2 regions of the Ensifer sp. YR511 genome follow, and region 1 is predicted to be linked to the other one. Evidence: predicted binding sites of a transcription regulator. Region 1 holds the regulator's gene; the other holds the start of a gene.
What was found. Region 1 encodes LexA, which represses DNA repair genes until DNA is damaged. Its sites were predicted from a motif close to TGTTCNNNNTGTGTTCNG; they were not measured.
Positions count from the first base shown of each region.

Region 2: the regulator LexA is predicted to act here: its motif matches at 2,162-2,179, upstream of ruvC (crossover junction endodeoxyribonuclease RuvC).

Region 1 is NZ_FNGR01000005.1:54,079-58,491, forward strand. Features, by position in the region: gene BLU15_RS11685 (hypothetical protein) at 1-627, opposite strand, end outside; gene BLU15_RS11690 (hypothetical protein) at 951-1,247, shown strand; gene lexA (transcriptional repressor LexA) at 1,484-2,206, shown strand; gene BLU15_RS11700 (hypothetical protein) at 2,295-2,636, opposite strand; tRNA gene BLU15_RS11705 (tRNA-Cys) at 2,834-2,907, opposite strand; gene BLU15_RS11710 (thermonuclease family protein) at 3,060-3,794, opposite strand; gene BLU15_RS11715 (hypothetical protein) at 4,017-4,310, opposite strand.
Region 2 is NZ_FNGR01000021.1:61,450-65,862, reverse strand. Features, by position in the region: gene ruvB (Holliday junction branch migration DNA helicase RuvB) at 1-825, opposite strand, end outside; gene ruvA (Holliday junction branch migration protein RuvA) at 922-1,539, opposite strand; gene ruvC (crossover junction endodeoxyribonuclease RuvC) at 1,606-2,118, opposite strand; gene BLU15_RS27155 (LLM class flavin-dependent oxidoreductase) at 2,289-3,290, shown strand; gene BLU15_RS27150 (HAD hydrolase-like protein) at 3,301-3,930, opposite strand; gene BLU15_RS27145 (YebC/PmpR family DNA-binding transcriptional regulator) at 4,002-4,413, opposite strand, start outside.

The DNA of each region.
Region 1 (4,413 bases):
GGCGAAAGGATCTTTCGATGACTTGGTCTGGCCGCCGCCGGCAAAGGGATCGTTGTTCGGCGCATTGCCACCGGCGCCCGCAAAGGGATCGTTCGCCGCTCCCTGACCGCCATTCGGGATCAAGGCGCTCACCGCCTCCTGGCACTTGAACATCTCGCTTACCGCCTTCATCGAATCACGCAGGCTTAGGCTCGCGACGACGCGCCCCTCGAAGGCCAGCGCCAAGGTGTTCTTGCGAACGAATTCGGTAAAGAAGTCGGTGTTGGAAAAGTTGACGACAAGGGCCTTGGCGCCGGTCAGATCAACACCGAACGCAACGGCCGGCCACTGACGACCACGGTCGAGCTGCAAGGCAACATCGTATTCCCGCTGCGGCTCGATGGATTTCCATTCGGCATTGCCGATCGAAAGAAACGCCAGGTTCGTCGATCCCCGCGGATAAAAGCCGATACGAAGGATAGCGCCGGCGTCATAGCTCGTCGCCGCGTAACACGAGCCTCCCAGGGAAGGATCGGATCCCACCGTCCAGGCGTTGATCCGTTTCCAGATATTCGAACGCCCTTCTTCGGCAGACGCCGCTCCAGCCGTGAGCAACAGGCCGAGCACCACCAACGACAATCTATGCATGCAACCACCCCACTTTCCACGCAAAGTTATCTTTTTTTAGAGGCCTGTCGAGACGGCGAAGGCCCTTCCCCGCAGGGATTTTTGCGCGCCCCAGGCCCGATGCGAAAGCTGGCAGCTCCGATGCATTCTCCGCGCCGGTCCATGAAGAACGGCCGAGACGAGGTTGAGATGGAGCGGCTGGCGCAAATCAGCCACAGCCTGCGGGCAAAGAGCTGTTGAACATGGCAGAGTGATCGCCATGCTTGCTGGACTTCGGAACGAAAGCGCGGTTCACATCGTTTACCAACCCGTAGTCCCACCCCTTCATCAAGTGGACGATCACCGTGCTTGCCGCCCTGCTTCTCGCTTCGATAGTCGCATCGCCCAATATGCCTGACGTCAAGCTCAGTGCCGCGACGGTGGATGAACTCCAGACCGATTTCGAACGGGCCGTACCGTGCCATCAGATCGATGGACGCAATGTTTGGAAGGGCGCGCTCGCGTTCTACATCCAGTCCTTCGTTTATGACGGCGATACGCCCGTTGCGACCGATGCGGCCGACGCAGTGCTTCCGGAAGACAACAGCGCCGAGACGGTGAAGGAGTTCGAAGACGCCTGCTCGGCCTCGCAAGCGACTTAAGTCTCTCCGCGAAGAGAGCCGCGATTCGTTCGAATCACGCGCGCGACCGGCCTGCCCGGCGCTGTTTTGGGACGCAACCGTCGCCGAAAACCGCCCCGCTCCCGCAAAAGTGACCAATCGCCCCCCACAGAAGCAGCCAATTGCCTGAATTCACGGAATTTTAGGCACTTGCGGAACACATATGGAACAGATAGTGTCTGTTCTTGATTTGTTTCACGCCTCTGGAGCGACGTGCCATGCTGACCCGCAAGCAACAGGAATTGCTTCTGTTCATCCACGAACGCATGAAGGAGTCGGGCGTACCGCCGTCTTTCGATGAAATGAAGGATGCGCTCGACCTGGCGTCGAAGTCCGGCATTCACCGTTTGATCACGGCGCTCGAAGAGCGCGGGTTCATTCGCCGGTTGCCGAACCGGGCGCGCGCGCTCGAAGTCATCAAGCTTCCGGAAGCCTACGCCGCCGGCCAGCAACAGCCGCGCAGAGGCTTCTCGCCGAGCGTGATCGAGGGCAGCCTCGGAAAGCCGCCGGCCGCCGCTCCTGCCACGCCGAAGCCGGCGACGGTCGCCGAAAGCACGTCTGTTTCCGTCCCGGTGATGGGCCGCATCGCTGCCGGCGTGCCGATCTCGGCGATCCAGAACAACACCCATGACATTACCGTTCCGCTCGACATGATCGGCAGCGGCGAGCATTACGCCCTCGAAGTAAAGGGCGATTCGATGATCGAGGCCGGCATCTTCGATGGCGACACGGTGATCATCCGCAACGGCAACTCGGCCAATCCCGGCGACATCATCGTGGCGCTCGTGGACGACGAGGAAGCGACGCTGAAGCGCTTCCGTCGCAAGGGCGCGTCGATTGCGCTCGAAGCGGCCAACCCCGCCTACGAGACGCGCATTTTCGGACCGGATCGCGTGAAAATCCAGGGCAAGCTCGTCGGGCTGATCCGCCGCTACCATTGAATTCCAGGCAGAACGCCGAATCAAAAGAGCCTCGCCACTGAAAGTGGCGAGGCTCTTTCCATTTAAGGCGACCTGAAATCCAGATCGCTTATTCGTGGATCGTGTATTCGCCGAGTTCGCAGAGATCCTGCGTGTCCTCGGTCGTATCGAGGGCCGAGCCTTCCTCGAATTCGAATCGCATGTCGTATTTGCAGACGTCCCGCCCGTCGGCAATGGTGATCTCCATGCTCTCGCCGGGGTTCAGGACCTGCCGACCGAAAACATCGTCTTCCCATTCATTGACGCCGACCGGCGACGTATAGAAATTCGTCAGTACCGCGCCGGTGTTGTTCTTCAGCTGGAAAACCAGGTCGTCCGCGCGCGCCTCCATAGCGGTCGCCGCAAAACACGCCAACGCCGTCAGGATCAGTCTCTTTTTCATTGATGCCATTGCCTCCGTTCTTAATGTTGACGGACGCTACCGATGCGGTTGATCTCAGCGGAGTCATCGTTCCCCCTCTACCGAATTCACCGAAGCGATAAGATCCGACGGAGGCATAGGAGACGTGGCTTGCGCGGACGTGTCGCGAATTTTACCGCGCTGCCCTAAGGCAGAACGCCAAACCAAATTTAACGAGGTGAGATTTTTGGAGGCCTCGCCCGGAATTGAACCGGGGTACAAGGATTTGCAGTCCTCTGCGTCACCACTCCGCCACGAGGCCTCACAGCTCGGATAACCAAGCGTTGGCGCGGATTTAGAATGATTGCAGAAAAACCGCAAGAGGCATTTTCTGAAAAACGCGCCGTCGAATTGCAGGACGGATACTTTCCACAGAACGATCGACGATGTCCGCCGAGCGTCTCCCAGCTGATCTCAGCACCAGGGCGTCGGGCGCCCTTCCCACGGCCGCACGAGCCCCTCGGAAACGAGTACACGTCCAAGAGATTGGTCACCGCGGGTGACCAGGCGCAGTTTCTCGCCGGCCTTGGCATCTGATCGCCCTCCCGCCGAGATCAGCCTGAAGTCGCCTGCATTCAGCAATTCGCGCAGGCGCTGCTTGGCGTAGAAGCCGCGCGAACGCTCCTTGTCGCAGCTTGCCTGGCGGATTCGCGGTGCATCGACATCGGCGACGCGGATCGTCTCGCCATGGAAGACGAAGGTCGCGCCATCGATCACGCAGTTGTCGTTGCGAATGCCGCAAAAATAGAACTGATCGGTACGGATGGATGCCGTCTTCACCTCTTCATTCGGCCGCACGAGAGGGGTTGGCGGCGTGACGCCGACATTCACCGACGGCACCGGGGCGGCCAGGACAACCTTCGTCGCCGGGTTGGGCTTCGGATTTGGTTTGTGCCTATCCGCCTGCTGCGCAACGCGCTCCTGCGCTTCAGGAACCGCGCGCTGAGGCTTCGGCTTCGTTTCCGATCGCGATGCAAAGGCCATGACATCGGAAACCACCGGCCAGTGCCGCAACTCGGCGCGATGGTCGTGGGCCATGACGCCGCCAAGGGTGAGCGCTGCGGCCAGATACCACGGCGCCATGCCGCCCTGTTTGCTGGTGCTTCGGCCCGAACTGCGGCGTCGACGTTTCGTAGTGGCTTTGGCCATCGGTCCCCATCCTGATTCGAGACCGCATTATGCGTTTGATGGGTTGCCGAAAAGTTTTCGAGGGCACCCCAACAGAGGGGAAGACCGCGAGGAACCGGTCATTCGCCTGCGCGGCCACGGCCCTTGTTGAGAGATTCGGAATTGCTACGGGACGGCCGCGAGGAACCGAAAACTGCCGACCGCCCTGCCCTCGACAACAAGATCGTTAAATCGGCGTCCGCCTCAGGAGCCGTTCGAGGAGTTGGCCTTCCCGCGCCAGCGCGCCCACCAGACGGCCAGACGACGACGGCGGCGGCGAACCGAGGGAATGTCGTGGGAAAGCACGATCAGGCCCAACGGTATCATCCAGAAGCCCAGCACGGGCAAGAAACCGAGAAAACCACAAAACACCAGCAGCGAACCCAGCAGGATCCGCAGCAGGGGCGAGTCGGGCAACGCGATACGCCATTTTCCCAGCACGACTTGTCGTGTTTGCGGATCAATGCCGAAATGCGTCTGCTTCCTGTTTTTATTCATCATTCCCTATCCGGCGTGTTTTCCCACAATTGGGGACTTCTCCACAGCCTCGCAACGGAACTTGTCATTTTTTTTGAAAAAAGCGCTTGGCAAATCAGAAAAG
Region 2 (4,413 bases), on a different contig from region 1:
GCCGAAGTTCTGCGCGATCATGAAGAGGTAGCGCCGGTCGAGCTGGTCGAGGCCCATATTGTCGACGAGCAGCCGCGTCAGCGCCTCGTCCGCGAGCTCCTTGGTCACGGCTTCGGCACGCGCCACTTCGGCGAAGTCGCGCACCCGGCGCAACAGCCGGCCGGCGATGCGCGGCGTACCGCGGGCGCGGCGGGCGATCTCGCGGGCGCCGTCGTCGGTCATGCCGAGGCCCATCAGCCGGGCGCCACGCCGGACGATCGATTCCAGCTCTTCGACCGTGTAGAAATTGAGCCGCACCGGAATGCCGAAACGGTCGCGAAGCGGCGTCGTCAGAAGCCCGAGGCGGGTGGTTGCCGCCACCAGCGTGAACTTCGACAGGTCGATCTTCACCGACCGCGCCGCCGGGCCTTCGCCGATGATGAGGTCGAGCTGGAAGTCCTCCATCGCAGGATAGAGGATTTCCTCGACGGCCGGATTGAGCCGGTGGATTTCGTCGATGAAGAGCACGTCGCGCTCTTCGAGATTGGTGAGCAGGGCCGCGAGATCGCCGGCCTTGGCGATCACAGGGCCGGAGGTCGAGCGGAAATTGACGCCGAGCTCCTTGGCCATGATCTGCGCCAGCGTCGTCTTGCCGAGCCCGGGAGGGCCGACGAAGAGCACGTGGTCCAGCGCCTCGCCGCGATTTTTTGCCGCCTCGATGAAGATCTTCAGGTTGGCGCGCGCTTCCGCCTGGCCGGTGAAGTCATCCAGCGTCTGCGGGCGCATGGTCGCATCGAGGTCTTCACCGCGCTTTTCCGGCGTTATCAGGCGTGCGGCGTCAGTCATGCGTTCGTTCCATTCGGTCGGGCAGCTGAGCGCTGCAACCCGTCATCATGCCGGGCACGATGCGTTCTGCCTTCTGTGCCCAGCCAAGGCAAGCGTTCATCGCGCCAGTTCTTTCAGGCCAAGGCGAATGAGCTTGGCGCTGTCGCCGCCTTCGCCGCCGTTCTTCAAGGCCGCCGCAACGGCATTGGCCGCCTGGTCGCGCGAGTAGCCGAGATTGGTGAGCGCCGAAACCGCATCGGAAACCGGCGCGGAGGCGACGCCTTCGCCAAGCTCCTGCTTGAGGCCGATCGAGGCCGACATCTCGCCGGCGAAGGACGGCGCCTTGTTCTTCAGTTCCGTGACGATGCGCACCGCCACCTTGGGCCCGACACCGGGCGCACGGGAGACGGAGGTCTTGTCCTGCAGCGCGATCGCATTGGCCAATTCCCCCGGCGTCAGGGTGGAAAGCACGGCCAGCGCCACTTTCGAGCCGACCCCCTGCACGCTCTGCAACAGCCGGAACCATTCCCGCTCCAGCGCCGTCAGGAAGCCGAACAGCTTCAACTGGTCTTCGCGCACATACGTCTCGATGAAGAGCACCGCCGCCTCGCCCGCCGATCCGAGCCTGGACAGCGTGCGCGCCGAACAAAAGGCAACGTAGCCGACGCCATGCACATCGAGCACGACGTGATCCTCGGCGATCTCGTCGATGGTACCCTTCAATTTGCCGATCATGTGGCGTCTCTCGCGGTGGGTTCTGGATGGTCATCGGACCATCGGAAATTATCGTGTCGGGCGCAACTACGCCATCAATGCGGCAAGCCGGCTCGTCACCGATTGCCGGTTGTGGGCATGGCAGATAGCGATCGCCAGTGCGTCCGCCGCATCGTTGCCCTTGAACTCGGCCTTCGGCATCAGAACCTTCAGCATCATGTGGATCTGCTGCTTCTCGCCATGGCCGACACCGATCACCGCCTTCTTGACCGCGTTCGGCGCATATTCGGCGACCCTGAGGCCTGCGCGTGCCGGTACCAGCATGGCGATGCCGCGCGCCTGGCCGAGTTTCAGCGTCGCTGTCGCGTCCTTGTTGACGAAGGTCTGCTCCACCGCCGCCTCGTGTGGCTGATAGCTGTGCACCACCTCGGCAAGGCCGTCATGCAGCTGGCAAAGTCTGGAGGCGAGGTCCATGTCGCCATCCGACGTCACCGTGCCCGAGGCGACGAAACGCAACGAATTGCCGAGCGTCTCGATGATGCCCCAGCCGGTACGACGGAGCCCCGGATCGATGCCGATGATGCGAATCGTGGTCTGCATGAATTTCACCCTATGATGTCAGTCCGGACGCTGCCAGCAAAAAGTGAACAAAACAAAAACATACGCACAGTTGAGGCGCGGCCTCAGGTTTTCTTCGGCACCGCCCTTGGATTGAGGAAAATTGAGCTTACATAGCCTTGCATCAATTTCTCTCAATAAAGGCCTTTACCATGGCGACTTTCTCCGTCCTCGATCTTTCCCCGATCACTGAAGGCGGCAGCGTCGCCCAATCGCTGGAGAATTCGCGCCGTCTGGCCCAGGCGGCCGAGGAGAACGGCTACACCCGCTTCTGGCTGGCCGAACATCACGGCATGAAGGGCATCGCCAGTGCGGCGACCTCGATCGTGATCTCGCACGTGGCGGCAGCGACGAAGACGATCCGTGTCGGCTCCGGCGGCATCATGCTGCCGAACCACTCGCCGCTTGTCATCGCCGAACAGTTCGGAACGCTCGCCGCCCTCTACCCCGGCCGCATCGACCTCGGCCTCGGCCGTGCGCCCGGAACCGACATGCGCACCGCCCAGGCCCTCCGACGCAACATGGAGGCGAGCGGCAACAACTTCCCGAACGACGTCGTCGAACTGCAGGCACTGCTCGGCCCCGTCGCCGAGGACCAGAAGATCATCGCCGTGCCCGGCGCCGACACCAATGTGCCGATCTGGCTGCTCGGCTCAAGCCATTTCAGCGCCCATCTCGCCGGCATGCTCGGCCTGCCCTTCGCCTTCGCCTCGCATTTCGCGCCGGACATGCTGCTCTCGGCGCTGGAGATCTACCGCGAGCGCTTTACCCCCTCCGAGACCCTTGCCAAGCCGCAGGTGATGGTCGGCGTCATGGGGGTTGCCGCCGATACGGACGAGGAGGCGAACTACCTCTTCACCTCCATGCAGCAATCCTTCGTGGCCCTGCGCCGCAACGCGCGCGGGCAGTTTCCGCCGCCGGTCCAGTCGATGGATGGGCTTTGGAGCTATGACGAGAAGATCTTCGTCGACCATTCGATGATGTATGCGGTGGTCGGAGGGCCAGAGACGATCCGGCGCAAGATCGGGGCGTTCCTCGAGCAGACAAAGGCCGACGAACTGATCATCTCCATGCCGATCTTCGACATGCAGGCGCGGCTGAATTCGCTTCGCCTCTTCGCCGACGCCCAGCGCGATCTCGCCAAGGCGGCGTAAAGCCGGCCGATCAGATCGCCCCGAAAGCGGGTGCGATCTCTTCCAGATTGGCAAAGAACCGATCCGGCCCGAGCCCTTGCAGGAAGACCGGGTCGGCATAGCCCCAGGCAACCGCACCGGCCGCCACGCCCGCCTTTCGCGCCGCATCGATATCGCGCGCCTCGTCGCCGATCGCCAGGATGCGAGCCGCATCGAGGCCGGAGTGCCGGATCGCACGCTTGAAGTGCTGTGCCTTGCCGAAAAGCGCGGCACCGCATTCGAAGAGATCAATCGTCGCTGCCGCTTCGCCGAGTGCGGCGCGAATACCCTGCTCCGCGTTCGAACTCACGATCGCAATGCCGATGCCCGCCGCCTTCAATTTCCAGAGAAGCTCAGCGGCGCCCGGAAACAGCCGGACGCTTGCCGCTTCAGTCGCCATAGCACGGCGCATGAAGGTGGCGATCTGCGGCAGTTTCCAAACGGGCACGCCGAGATGCGCGATGATCTCGCGGCTGCCCATGGTGCGCAACGACTGGAACTCCTCGACCGAGAGTTCGCGGAAGCCGTAGCGCCGTGCAGCCGCGTTGCACGCCGTCATGAAACTCGCCGCCGTATCGGCAAGCGTGCCGTCGAAATCGAAGATCGCGAATTCATAGGTCATCGAGCCATCCAAAGAAAAACCCGCGGCCTTTCGGACGCGGGTGAAAATTCTGCGAGCGACGGTCGTCCCAATCAGGCCGACAGCTTCGCCAGGATCTCGTCCGAGACTTCGAAGTTCGAATAGACGTTCTGGACGTCGTCGTCGTCTTCAAGGATGTCGATGAGCTTCATCAGCGACTGCGCCTTTTCTTCATCGACCGGAACGGTGTTCTGTGCCTTCCAGATCGCCTTGACCGTTTCGGCTTCGCCGAGCGTGTCTTCGAGCGCCTTGGACACTTCGCCGATCGCTTCGAAACCGCAGATGATCGTGTGGCCGTCCTCGTCGGTGGTGACGTCGTCGGCACCCGCTTCGATCGCCGCATCCATCACCTTGTCGGCGTCACCGACGGAGAGCTTGTAGGTGATCTCGCCGACGCGATCGAAGGAGAAGGAAACCGAGCCGGTTTCGCCGAGCGCGCCGCCGGCCTTGGTGAAGGTCGAGCGC